DNA from 2 places in the Burkholderia arboris genome. Region 1 is predicted to be linked to the other one. Evidence: riboswitches for the same ligand, from Rfam matches in the RefSeq annotation. Region 1 holds a riboswitch; the other holds the start of a gene.
What was found. A riboswitch is a leader RNA that binds a small molecule or an ion and turns the genes downstream of it on or off. The one in region 1 is predicted to bind thiamine pyrophosphate.
Positions count from the first base shown of each region.

Region 1 (6,017 bases):
CGGGCCGCGTCCGACAGCAGGAACGCGATCAGCGCGGCGACGTCGTCGGGCTCGGCGATCCGGCCGAGCGGTGTCGCCTGTTCGGCCTGCGCCCACGCGGCGGCGTTGCCGGCGCTCGGGCCGTGGTCCTTGCGCGTGAAACCCGGCGCAACCGCGTTGACTGTGATGCCGTGCGCGGCGAATTCGGCGGCGGCGGTACGCACGAGCGATTCGAGCGCGGCCTTCGCGGCGGCGGTCGCCGCGAACGGCGCCGCGGCGCGGTAGCGGTGCGCGACGAACGAACTGACCGCGACGATTCGCGGGGCGGCTGACGCTTCGAGCAGCGGCCGCGCGCGGCCCGCGAGCGCGGAGAACGCGCCGGGCATCGCCGCGAAGGCGGCCGCAAGCGCGTCCGCGGAAAGGCCGGAAAAGGATTGCCGCGCGGCGAAGCCGGCGTTCGCGACGAGCTGGTCGAGCCCGCCGAAGCGCGTCGCGGTGGTATCGACCAGCGCGGCGGCAACGCCCGGTTCGCCGAGATCGCCGGTCAGCGTGATGCATGCCGCACCGGCCGCCGTGCACGCTTGTGCGACTTCGGCGAGCCGCGCCCGCGCCGCATCGTCCGCGCCGCGCGCATGCAGCGCCAGCGCGATGCCGGGCGCCGCAATCCGCCGCGCGAGCGCCGCGCCGATCCCCGAGCCTGCGCCGGTGATCAGCGCGATGCGTTCGACGTGCGCGGCGCGTGCGCTCACGCGGCGACCTTGTCGCCGGCGTTCGCGCGTTCGACGTTGATCGTGCCGACGTGGAACGCAGCCAGCGACTCGCGGTGCGCGATGCTGACGATCGCGGCCTTCGGCAGCCGTTCGGCGAACAGGTGATAGAGGCGTGCCTCGTTGTCGGCGTCGAGCGCGCTGGTCGCTTCGTCGAGGAACAGGAAATCCGGCTTGTGCAGCAGCACGCGTGCGCCGGCAAGGCGCTGCTGCTCGCCCGGCGACAGCACGCGCGTCCAGTGCGCGGTCTCGTCGAGGCGCTCGACGTAATCCTCGAGGCGGCACGCACGCAGCGCATCGCGGCAGGCTTCGTCGCTGAACGTGTCGGGCGTCGCCGGATAGGTGAGCGCGGCCTTCAGCGTGCCGATCGGCAGATAGCTCGTCTGCGGCACGAACATCATCCGCGCGCCGACCGGTGCATCGATCGCGCCGTCGCCGAACGGCCACAAGCCCGCGAGCGCGCGCATGAACGTGCTCTTGCCGGAACCCGACTTGCCGATCACGAGCCAGCGCGAGCCCGGCTCGATCGTGACGCTGCCGATGTTCGCGAGCGCGTTGCCGTTCGGCAGCGCGAGCTTCAGCGACGACGTCGACAGCTTCGCGCCGTCGATGTAGTGCAGGTTGATGCCGCCGTGCTCGGTCGCGGGCGACAGGCTTTCCTTCAGGTGCGACGTGCCCATCACGCGCTTGAATTCGCGCAGACGGTTGACGGTGGCGCGCCATTCGACGAGGGTCGAGTAGCTGTTGATGAACCACGAGAACGAATCGCTGACGGTGCCGAACGCGGACGAGATCTGCATCAGCACGCCGAACGAGAACGCCCCCGCGAAATAGCGCGGCGCGGCGACGACGAGCGGGAAGATGATCGCGATCTGCCCGTAGAAGCTCAGCACGAACGTGAGCCGCTTCGTGTACTTCATCACGCGCCACCAGTTGTCGCGGATGCGCATGAAGAGGGTCTGCGCGTTGCCGGTCTCGGTCTTCTCGCCGTCGTAGAACGCGATCTGCTCGGCGTTCTCGCGCACGCGGATCAGCCCGAAGCGGAAATCGGCCTCGACGCGCTGCTGCTGGTAGTTGATCGACACGAGCGGATGGCCGACCTTCTGGATGATCAGCGAGCCGATCACCGCGTACAGCGCGGCTGCCCACACCATGTAGCCGGGAATCGAGATCGGCGTCGCGCCGAGCGTGAACGTCAGCGCGCCGGCGAGCGACCACAGGATCGTGATGAACGACACGAGCGTGACGACCGTCGACAGCAGGTCGAGCGACAGCGCGAGCGTCGTGGTCGCGAACGACTGGAGGTCGTCGGTGATCCGCTGGTCGGGGTTGTCCGCGAGGCGATCGCGTTCGATCCGGTAGAACGCGCGATCGCCGAGCCACTGGCCGAGGAGCCGGTCGGTGAGCCACTGGCGCCAGCGGAAGCCGAGCATCTGCCGCAGGTAGCGGCCGTACACGGCGAGGATGATGAACGCGAAGGCGAGCGCGGAGAACTGCATCAGCAGGTTCGGGAAGTCGTGGACGTCCTTCGACTGCAGCGCGTTGTAGAACTGCGCGTTCCACTTGTTCAGCCGGACGTTGATCCAGACCACGCAGAGGTTGATCGCGATGATCGTGACCAGCAGGCCCCACGCGATTTTCCATTCGGACGATACCCAGTAGGGCTTGATGAGGCTCCATGCGGATACCGGGCGCTCGTCCTGCGGCGCGTCGGAGGCGGAGCGGACGGGATCGATCGATTGGGTCATGTGCTTCCTGATGAGTAGCCGGCGCGCGGGCCGGGCGAAGCCGGGCGCGCGCCGCGATACGGCATGCCGGGGCGCGGCGCCGACTGACGGCGGGCGCACGGATGGTCGCCCGCGCGTCTTAAACGGCACTTAAGGGCCGGCGGTGACGCGGCAACCGGCCGCTTGCGGCGGCCGGCCTGCGGGCATTGTGCCAGAGCGGCGCGGGCCGACGGCGAATTTGCCCCGCCGGTGACAGTTTGCGGCGCTTTCCGCTTTTATGGTCTAATGACCGACGACGAAACAGGGGTGCTTTGTGGCGTGGCCGGCGAATGTTCCGGGCAGCGCGGCGAGGCTGAGAAAAACCCTTTGCACCCGATCCGGGTAATACCGGCGAGGGAAGTTTCTGATCCCGCCGGGTCGCGCTGGCTGCCATCCCACATGGTCAGCGCCCGAGTCCGCCCGGCCGGCCTTTGCTGCCGGTTTCGTCCTTTTGGGTACGCGCATTGCGCGTTACGGAAGGAATGATGACCGCACAATCTTCAGTCTTTTGCTTGATTCCCGGCCCGATGTCGCGTGCGTTCGCACGTGGCGGCGCGGGTGCGTCGACGTTCGTCGTGCGCGCTCCCGAGGAGGGCGCGCGATGAACGTTCAGGATGCACGGCCCGATTTCGCAGTGCTCGGCGGCGGCCTCGTCGGCCGCCTGATCGCGTGGCGGCTCGCGGGCGACGGGCATCGCGTCGCGCTCTACGAGCGCGGCGGCCCGGACGGCGAGCAGTCGGCCGCGTGGATCGCGGCCGCGATGCTCGCGCCGCTCGCGGAAGCGGCGAGCGCGGAGCTGCTGATCACCGAGCTCGGCGCCGCGTCGCTCGCGCGCTGGCCGCAATGGCTCGCGGAACTGCCCGAACCCGTCTTCTTCCAGCATCACGGCACGCTCGTCGTCTGGCACCACGCGGATCGCGCGGAGGCGCCGCTGTTCGAGCGGCGCGTGCGTGCGAACGCGCCGGCCGACCTGTTCGACGGCGGCTTCGTGACGCTCGCCGGCGCGCAGGTCGATGCAGCCGAGCCGACGCTCGCGGGCCGTTTCGCACGCGGCCTGCTGCTGCCGCGCGAAGGCCAGCTCGACAATCGCCAGGCGCTGCGCGCGCTCGCGGCGGGCCTTGCCGAACGCGGCGTCGACCTGCACTGGCACGTCGCGATCGACGATGCGAACCTGCCCGCCGCCCATTTCACGATCGATTGCCGCGGGCTCGGCGCGAAATCCGCGCTGCCCGCGCTGCGCGGCATCCGCGGCGAAGTCGCGCGCGTGCATGCGCCCGGCATCGGGCTGACACGGCCCGTGCGGCTGCTGCATCCGCGGTACCCGCTGTACATCGCGCCGAAGCAGGACGATCTCTATGTAATCGGCGCGACCGAGGTGGAGGGCGAGGACATGTCGCCCGTCAGCGTGCGCTCCGCGCTCGAACTGCTGAGCGCGGCGTTCTCCGTGCATCCGGCGTTCGGCGAGGCGCGCATCCTCGAACTCAATGCGCAGTGCCGGCCGACGCTGCCAGATCACCGCCCGGCGGTGATCTGGGACGGCGCGTCGACGCTCGCCGTCAACGGCCTGTACCGGCACGGCTTCATGATCGCGCCGGAAGTCGCGCAGGCGGCCGTCGCGTTCGCGCAAGCCGCGCTCGGCGGCGCGTTCGCTGATGCCGACGCGTTCGCCGCGTGGCGCGACGCCGCGCGCTGGCCGACGCTCCTTCATCACCGTAACGACGCGCGCCAGCCGGCCTGACGCGCGCGCCGACCGAATCCGACCGAGCCTCATGGATATCCAGATCAACCAACAGACCCTGACGCTGCCCGACGGCGCGACGGTGGCCGACGCGCTCGCCGCGTACGGCGCGCGTCCGCCTTACGCGGTCGCGCTGAACGGCAACTTCGTCGCGCGCACGCAGCATGCGGCGCGCGCGCTCGCGGCGGGCGACAAGCTCGACGTCGTGCACCCCGTCGCGGGCGGCTGAACGCCGCCGGTTCGTCCCCGCTCTTCCAGGAAAACGACATGACGTCCCTCACATCCGCCGACGCGCTGACGCTGTACGGCGAAACCTTCGCAAGCCGCGTGCTGCTCGGCACGTCGCGCTATCCGTCGCTGCAGTCGCTGTCCGATTCGATCGCCGTGTCGCGCCCCGGGATGGTGACGGTCGCGCTGCGCCGCCAGATGACGGGCGGCACGGCCGAAGCCGGCTTCTTCGACCTGCTCAAGCGCCACGCGGTGCCGCTGCTGCCGAACACGGCCGGCTGCCAGACCGTCGCCGAGGCCGTGACGACCGCGCACATGGCGCGCGAGGTGTTCGGCACCGACTGGATCAAGCTCGAGCTGATCGGCGACGACTACACGCTGCAACCCGACCCGGTCGGGCTGATCGAGGCCGCCGCGCAGCTGGTCAAGGACGGTTTCAAGGTGCTGCCGTACTGCACCGAGGATCTCGTGATCGGCCGGCGCCTGCTCGACGCCGGCTGCGAGGCGCTGATGCCGTGGGGCGCGCCGATCGGCACGGGCAAGGGCGTCGTGAATCCGTACGGCCTGCGCGTGCTGCGCGAGCGGCTGCCGGACGTGCCGCTGATCGTCGACGCGGGGCTCGGCGTGCCGTCGCACGCATGCCAGGTGATGGAGTGGGGCTTCGACGGCGTGCTGCTGAACACGGCCGTGTCGCAGGCCACGCACCCGGAGATCATGGCGCGCGCGTTCGCGCAGGGCGTCGAGGCCGGCCGTGCCGCGTATCTGGCCGGGCCGATGGATGCGCGCGAAACCGCGCACGCGAGCACGCCGGTTGTCGGGATGCCGTTCTGGCACCAGGACGGGGGCGGCGCATGAGCGCGCGCTTCGCCGATGCATTCTGGCCGCCGGCCGACGAACTGGCCGAAGCGGCCGAACGGATTCGCGCCCGCCTCGGCGACTGGCCGGCCGGCGCGGCGCCGTGGCGGCTCTGCGTGGCGGCGCCCGGCGTGCCGGCCGACGGCGACGTGCTGATCGTGTCGTCCGGCGACCGCGCCGCGCAGGCGCGCGCGTCGGCCGCGTCGCGGCCGGCCTCGCCGGGCGCGGTCGCGATCGAATTCGACGAACAGGGCGCGGTGCTGCATGCGGCGGGCGCGCGTTACGCGCTCGAAGCCGCGCATCCGCTCGCGGACGACTGGATCGCGGCGCTCGCGGCATTCCTCGATTGCGGCTTCGCGCCGGTCGACGCGCTGGTGCTCGCGCTGGCGTGGCGCGACGGCGACGAGACGCGCGCCGACGACGCGTGGCCGGTCGACGCCGCGCGGTTCCCCCGTGTTGCCGGGCTGCCGCCCGCGCCGGAGCCGGCGTTTGCGCCCTGCCCCGCGCAACTCGGCCTCTATCCGGTCGTACCGGACGCCGAATGGGTCGAACGCGTGCTCGATGGCGGCGCGCGGACCGTGCAACTGCGCGTGAAAGGCGCGACGCCGGACGCGCTGCGCCGGGAAATCGCGCGTGCGGTCGCAGCAGGGCGCCGCTATCCCGATGCGCGCGTGTTCATCAACG
Region 1 is NZ_CP109821.1:395,971-401,987, forward strand. It holds gene OHZ10_RS01885 (SDR family NAD(P)-dependent oxidoreductase) at 1-728, opposite strand, end outside; gene OHZ10_RS01890 (ABC transporter ATP-binding protein/permease) at 725-2,494, opposite strand; TPP riboswitch at 2,766-2,889, shown strand; gene OHZ10_RS01895 (FAD-dependent oxidoreductase) at 3,114-4,250, shown strand; gene thiS (sulfur carrier protein ThiS) at 4,282-4,479, shown strand; gene OHZ10_RS01905 (thiazole synthase) at 4,518-5,333, shown strand; gene thiE (thiamine phosphate synthase) at 5,330-6,017, shown strand, end outside.

Region 2 (6,017 bases), 880 kb from region 1:
CGTGCGCGTTCGCGATCTGGTTCCACACGAGCGTGAGCACGCCGGCAAACCCGATCACGAGGCCGAGTGCGCGCGGCAGCGACAGCTTGTCCTTCAGCCACAGGTACGCGACGAGCGCGCCCCACAGCGGCGTCGTCGCGTTGATCACCGACGTCAGGCCGGCCGACAGCGTCAGTTCGGCGAACGCGAACAGGCAGAACGGGATGCCCGAATTCAGCGCGCCGACGACGAACAGCGGCCACGCGTGACGGCGCAACCGGGTGCCGAGGTCGGCGGGTTTGAAGCGCGTGAGCGCGAAGCCGGTGAGAAACAGCGCACCGATGCCCACGCGCAGGGCCATCAGCGGCGCGACGCCGAAATCGACCACGCCGATCCGGATGAACAGGAATGATGCGCCCCACAGGGCAGCGAGCACGGTCAGCAGGAAAGCATTCTTGGGCGACATCGTTTGGCGAGGGCGGGGACGGGATGCGAAGAATCTTACACCGCGTTACCACGCCGTCGTTTCACAATGGGATGAAACGACAAGAAACGGGAATGGGGCCGGTTGCGGGGGCCGGGCGGCCGTCCGTCGACGGCCGTGCCCGGTCAGTGATGGCGCCAGCCGCCGCGCCCGCCAAAGCCGAAATTGAGCGACAGCGCCGGTCCCCAATAACCGCCCCACGCGGGTGCATACGCGGGGGCCGGATAGTAGTAGGCGGGGCCGGGGTCGACGTACACGGGCGCCGGCTGCACCGGCACCGGTGCGGCCGTGTAATAGCCGCCAGGATAGTAGCCGTACGGGTAGTAGCAGCCGGCGAGCGTCGTGCAGGCGAGCGCCGCGGCGACGAGGGTCCTGTTCATGATGTCTCTCCGGCGGAGCCGGCAATCGGCAGATGCTTAAGCTTAGGCCGCGCGCCGATGACACGGTGTGCAAAACGGTAACGGATCATTTCCGGGCGCGGGCGGGCATATTGCGGTGCCGCATGCGAAAACGGCGCTTCCGCATCGCGGAAACGCCGTTGGACCGGCCAGGCTGCCGCCGCGCATTGCGCGGCGGGCCGTGACCGGCGGCTTACTTGCCGACCTGGTTACCGATGATGCCGCCGGCTGCCGCGCCGCCCAGCGTCGACAGCGCGCTGCCGCCGATCGCTGCGCCGGCGACGCCGCCGACACCCGCGCCGATTGCCGTGTCGCGCTGACGCCTCGTCATCGAATCGCAGGCCGACAGACTGGCCACCGTCGTGACGAGGAGAGCGCATACCCCAATACGCCGAATCGAAATCATGATCGTTGTCCTTGTGGTAGTGAATGGAGGGCGCGTGACCGGCTGGCGGCCACGCATGCCCCCAATCTACGCGCCGCCTGGCGGGGCTGCTGTAAGGACTTGTTAAGGCTCGCGCGGTTTCGTAATCAATTGTTTCCCGTGCATCGGCAGGCACACGACATGCGCAAAAAAGCCCGCTCGAAAGCGGGCTTCGTGCATCGCGAGGCGATTCCGGTGCGGATCGCCGCGGGTGCTTACTGACGGTGATAGATCTCGGCGCCGGTCTTCACGAACTCGACCGCCTTCACTTCCATCCCCTTCTTCAGCGCTTCGGTTTCCGACACGCCTTGCTGCGCCGCGAACTCGCGCACGTCCTGCGTGATCTTCATCGAGCAGAAGTGCGGGCCGCACATCGAGCAGAAGTGCGCGACCTTCGCCGAATCCTTCGGCAGCGTCTCGTCGTGGAATTCGCGCGCCTTGTCCGGATCGAGACCGATGTTGAACTGGTCTTCCCAGCGGAACTCGAAGCGTGCCTTCGACAGCGCGTTGTCGCGAACCTGCGCGCCCGGGTGACCCTTCGCGAGGTCGGCGGCGTGCGCGGCCAGCTTGTACGTGATGATGCCTTCCTTCACGTCGTCCTTGTTCGGCAGGCCGAGGTGCTCCTTCGGCGTCACGTAGCACAGCATCGCGGTGCCGAACCAGCCGATCATCGCGGCGCCGATGCCCGACGTGATGTGGTCGTAGCCCGGCGCGATGTCGGTCGTCAGCGGCCCGAGCGTGTAGAACGGCGCTTCCTTGCACCAGTCGAGCTGGAGATCCATGTTCTCCTTGATCAACTGCATCGGCACGTGGCCGGGGCCTTCGATCATCACCTGCACGTCGTGCTTCCACGCGATCTGCGTGAGTTCGCCGAGCGTCTTCAGTTCGCCGAGCTGCGCTTCGTCGTTCGCGTCGTAGATCGAGCCGGGACGCAGGCCGTCGCCGAGCGAGAAGCTCACGTCGTACGCCTTCATGATCTCGCAGATCTCTTCGAAGTGTTCGTACAGGAAGCTTTCCTTGTGATGCGCGAGGCACCACTTCGCCATGATCGAGCCGCCGCGCGACACGATGCCGGTCATCCGGTTCGCGGTGAGCGGCACGTACTGCAGGCGCACGCCCGCATGGATCGTGAAGTAGTCGACGCCTTGCTCGGCCTGCTCGATCAGCGTGTCGCGGAAGATCTCCCAGGTCAGGTCCTCGGCCTTGCCGTTGACCTTTTCCAGCGCCTGGTAGATCGGCACCGTGCCGATCGGCACCGGGCTGTTGCGGATGATCCACTCGCGCGTTTCATGGATGTGCTTGCCGGTCGACAGATCCATCACCGTGTCGCCGCCCCAGCGGATCGCCCACGTCATCTTGTCGACTTCCTCGCCGATCGACGACGTGACGGCGGAGTTGCCGATGTTCGCGTTGATCTTCACGAGGAAGTTGCGGCCGATGATCATCGGCTCGGATTCCGGGTGGTTGATGTTCGCGGGGATGATCGCGCGGCCGCGCGCGATTTCGTCGCGCACGAATTCGGGCGTGATCTCGGCCAGCGCGTTTGCGCCGAAGGCCGCGGCGCCGAACGCCTGGCCCGGGTGCTGGCGGCCCATCATCGCGGCGAGCTTCGCGCCGTTCGGGCCGCTCGACTTCAGGCTCTCGAGGTATTCGGCGCGGCGCTGGTTCTCGCGGATCGCGATGTATTCCATTTCCGGCGTGATGATGCCCTGGCGCGCGTAGTGCATCTGCGTGACGTTCCTGCCGGCCTGCGCGCGGCGCGGGTTGCGGTGCAGGCCCGGGAAACGCAGGTCGGCGGTGGCCGGGTCGGCCGCGCGTTCGAGGCCGTAGCGGCTCGACAGGCCGGAGAGCACTTCGGTGTCGCCGCGCGCTTCGATCCAGCCCTGACGCAGCGCGGGCAGGCCCGCGCGGATGTCGATCTTGGCTTCCGGATCGGTGTAGGGGCCCGACGTGTCGTACACGTAGATCGGCGGATTCTTTTCGCCGCCGAAGCCGGTCGGCGTGTCTGCCTGCGTGATTTCGCGCATCGGCACGCGGATGTCGGGCTGCGAGCCGGTGACATAAACCTTGCGCGAATTCGGCAGCGGCGCGACAGCGGCGGCGTCGACGTGAGCGTCGGCGGACAGAAACTTCGGATTGGCGTTCATGCAATCTCCTGTGTGAGCGCCGGACAGGCGCGTCGGCGCTTGCCCGGAGCCCTTGACGTATGTGGGGCTCGAGCTAAGCAGGAGACGAGGCTTGGTGAGGCGGCGGATTTCGTCAGAAGGATGGCGGCGAAATCCGTACGCTTCCCTGCGCTGGCATTATCCAGATCAGGTTCAAAGGGTATTTCTCACCCGCAATGCCGGTTGTTTGACCGAACGCATTGCAGGACCCCCGCGTTAGCAAGGGCACACGATACACCGGGTTTGCGGCGGTTTCAACCGGGCGTAGAGTGGTTATCCCGGTGCAGCCGCAACATGGCGGGCGGCGCGGCAGGCCGGGTGCACCGCAGCACATGCCTTTGCCGATCGGTCCGGCAGCCCGGTCGGCGGCGGCCGAGCGGTGCAGCATGACGGGTTGTCCGGCCGGCATAAAAAATATTTTCAGAGCGGCTGTCATTTCCCGCGACGTCGTCCGTCTATTCGGCTCCTCAAACCCATGTTTCGGAGAGATGTCATGAAAAACGTACTGATTGCCGCTTGCGTCGCCGCTCTTGCCACGTTCGCAACGGGCGCCTATGCGCAGAACGATGCGATGTCGAAGGACGGCACGTCGATGTCGAAGGACGCGATGGGCCACGACGCGATGGCGAAGGATGGCGCGATGAAGAAGGACGGCATGAAGAAGCACGCGATGAAGAAAGACGCGATGAAGAAAGACGCGATGGGCCACGACGCGATGTCGAAGGGCGACGCGATGAAGAAGGACGCAATGAGCCCGTCGAACTGACGGATGCGTGCGGGGCGCGGCCAGCCGGCTGCACGCGCGCATCGCGTCCCGTCGCATCACCCCGGAGTCTTCATCATGCAAACCGTTCCTGCAACGGATCGCGCGCCTGCGACGCCACCGGCACGCCCGATCCATCCGCCGTGGGTGCGCGTGAGCCACTGGCTCAACGCGCTCGCGGCGATCCTGATGGCGCTGTCCGGCTGGCGCATCTACGACGCGTCGCCGATCTATCCGTCATTCACGTTCGCGCATGGCATCACGATCGGCGGCTGGCTCGGCGGTGCGCTGCAATGGCATTTCGCGGCGATGTGGCTGCTGGTCGTCAACGGGCTGTTCTACCTCGCGATGTCGATCGCGACGGGGCGCTTCGCGCGCAAGATGCTGCCCGTCACGCCGGCGTCCGTGTGGCGCGACGTGCGCGCCGCGCTGGGCGGGCGGTTGTCGCACAACGACCTGAGCGTCTACAACGCGGTGCAGCGTGCCGCGTACCTGACCGCGATCGTCGATCTCGTCGTGCTGGTGCTGTCGGGACTCACGATCTGGAAGTCCGTGCAATTCCCGTTGCTGCGCGAACTGTTCGGCGGCTACGACAACGCGCGCGTCGTGCATTTCTGGGCGATGTCGCTGCTCGTCGCATTCTTTGTCGTTCATGTCGCGATGGCGCTGCTGGTGCCGCGCTCGTTGCTCGCGATGCTGCGCGGCCGCTGACCCGCAAGCCGCGGGCGAAGGAAATCATCATGTCGGAATCCGAAAACAGGCGCGGCGAGCCGCGCTGGACGCTCGACCGAAAGTCGCTCGAACTCGATGTGCGCCGCGAGCTCGAGATGCCGTCTCGGCGCCTCTTCAACCGGCGCGTGCTGACGCTCGGCGGCCTCGCGATGCTGACCGGCTGCACGCTGCAGGACGACGCGTCGGTCAACACGTTCCTCGAGAAAGTGTCGCGCATGAACGATCGCGTGCAGGCCTGGCTGTTCAGTTCCGACCGGCTCGCGCCGACCTACACCGAAGCCGACATCACGCGCCCGTTCCCGTTCAACGCGTACTACGGGATCGACGACGTGCCGCACGTCGACGAGTCGACGTACCGCCTCGTGCTGTCCGGCCGCGTAACGGGCAAGCGCGTGTGGACGCTCGACGAACTGCGCGCGCTGCCGCATGCGGAACAGATCACGCGGCATATCTGCGTGGAAGGGTGGAGTGCGATCGGCCGCTGGGGCGGCACGCCGTTCGGCGCGTTCCTCGCGCGTGCCGGCGCCGACACGCGGGCGAAATACGTCGGCTTCAAGTGCGCGGACGATTACTACGAGAGCATCGACATGCCGACCGCGCTGCATCCGCAGACGCTGCTCGCGCTCGAGTACGACGGCCGCCGGTTGCCGCCGGAATTCGGCTTCCCGATGAAGCTGCGGATGCCGACCAAGCTCGGCTACAAGAACCCGAAGCACATCATGGAAATCTTCGTGACCGATACGTATCCGGGCGGCTACTGGGTCGATCAGGGGTACAACTGGTTCGGCGGATCGTAAGCGGCGCGCGTGACGCGCTCACGCGTCACGCCGATTCGCGCACCTGGAGATCGACGCGCAGGCCCACGGCCGCCGCCATGTTCACGAGCGCGTCGAGCCCGAACAGGTTGATCTTGCCGCGCAGCAGGTCGGAGACGCGCGGCTGCGTGACACCCAGCCGTTGCGCTGCCTGGGCCTGGCTGAGCTCGAGCTGCGCGATGCGCTGCTTGAGCGCGATCATCAGTTCGGAGCGCAGCTTCATGTTCTCGGCTTCGGCCGGCTGGCCTTCGATTGCG
Region 2 is NZ_CP109821.1:1,278,576-1,284,592, forward strand. It holds gene OHZ10_RS06060 (DMT family transporter) at 1-445, opposite strand, end outside; gene OHZ10_RS06065 (hypothetical protein) at 589-843, opposite strand; gene OHZ10_RS06070 (glycine zipper 2TM domain-containing protein) at 1,055-1,267, opposite strand; gene thiC (phosphomethylpyrimidine synthase ThiC) at 1,501-3,432, opposite strand; TPP riboswitch at 3,557-3,673, opposite strand; gene OHZ10_RS06080 (pentapeptide MXKDX repeat protein) at 3,944-4,216, shown strand; gene OHZ10_RS06085 (cytochrome b/b6 domain-containing protein) at 4,292-4,924, shown strand; gene OHZ10_RS06090 (molybdopterin-dependent oxidoreductase) at 4,954-5,742, shown strand; gene OHZ10_RS06095 (helix-turn-helix domain-containing protein) at 5,768-6,017, opposite strand, start outside.
Region 2: linked by a shared signal. The riboswitch ahead of thiC (phosphomethylpyrimidine synthase ThiC) and the one ahead of OHZ10_RS01895 (FAD-dependent oxidoreductase) in region 1 are both predicted to bind thiamine pyrophosphate.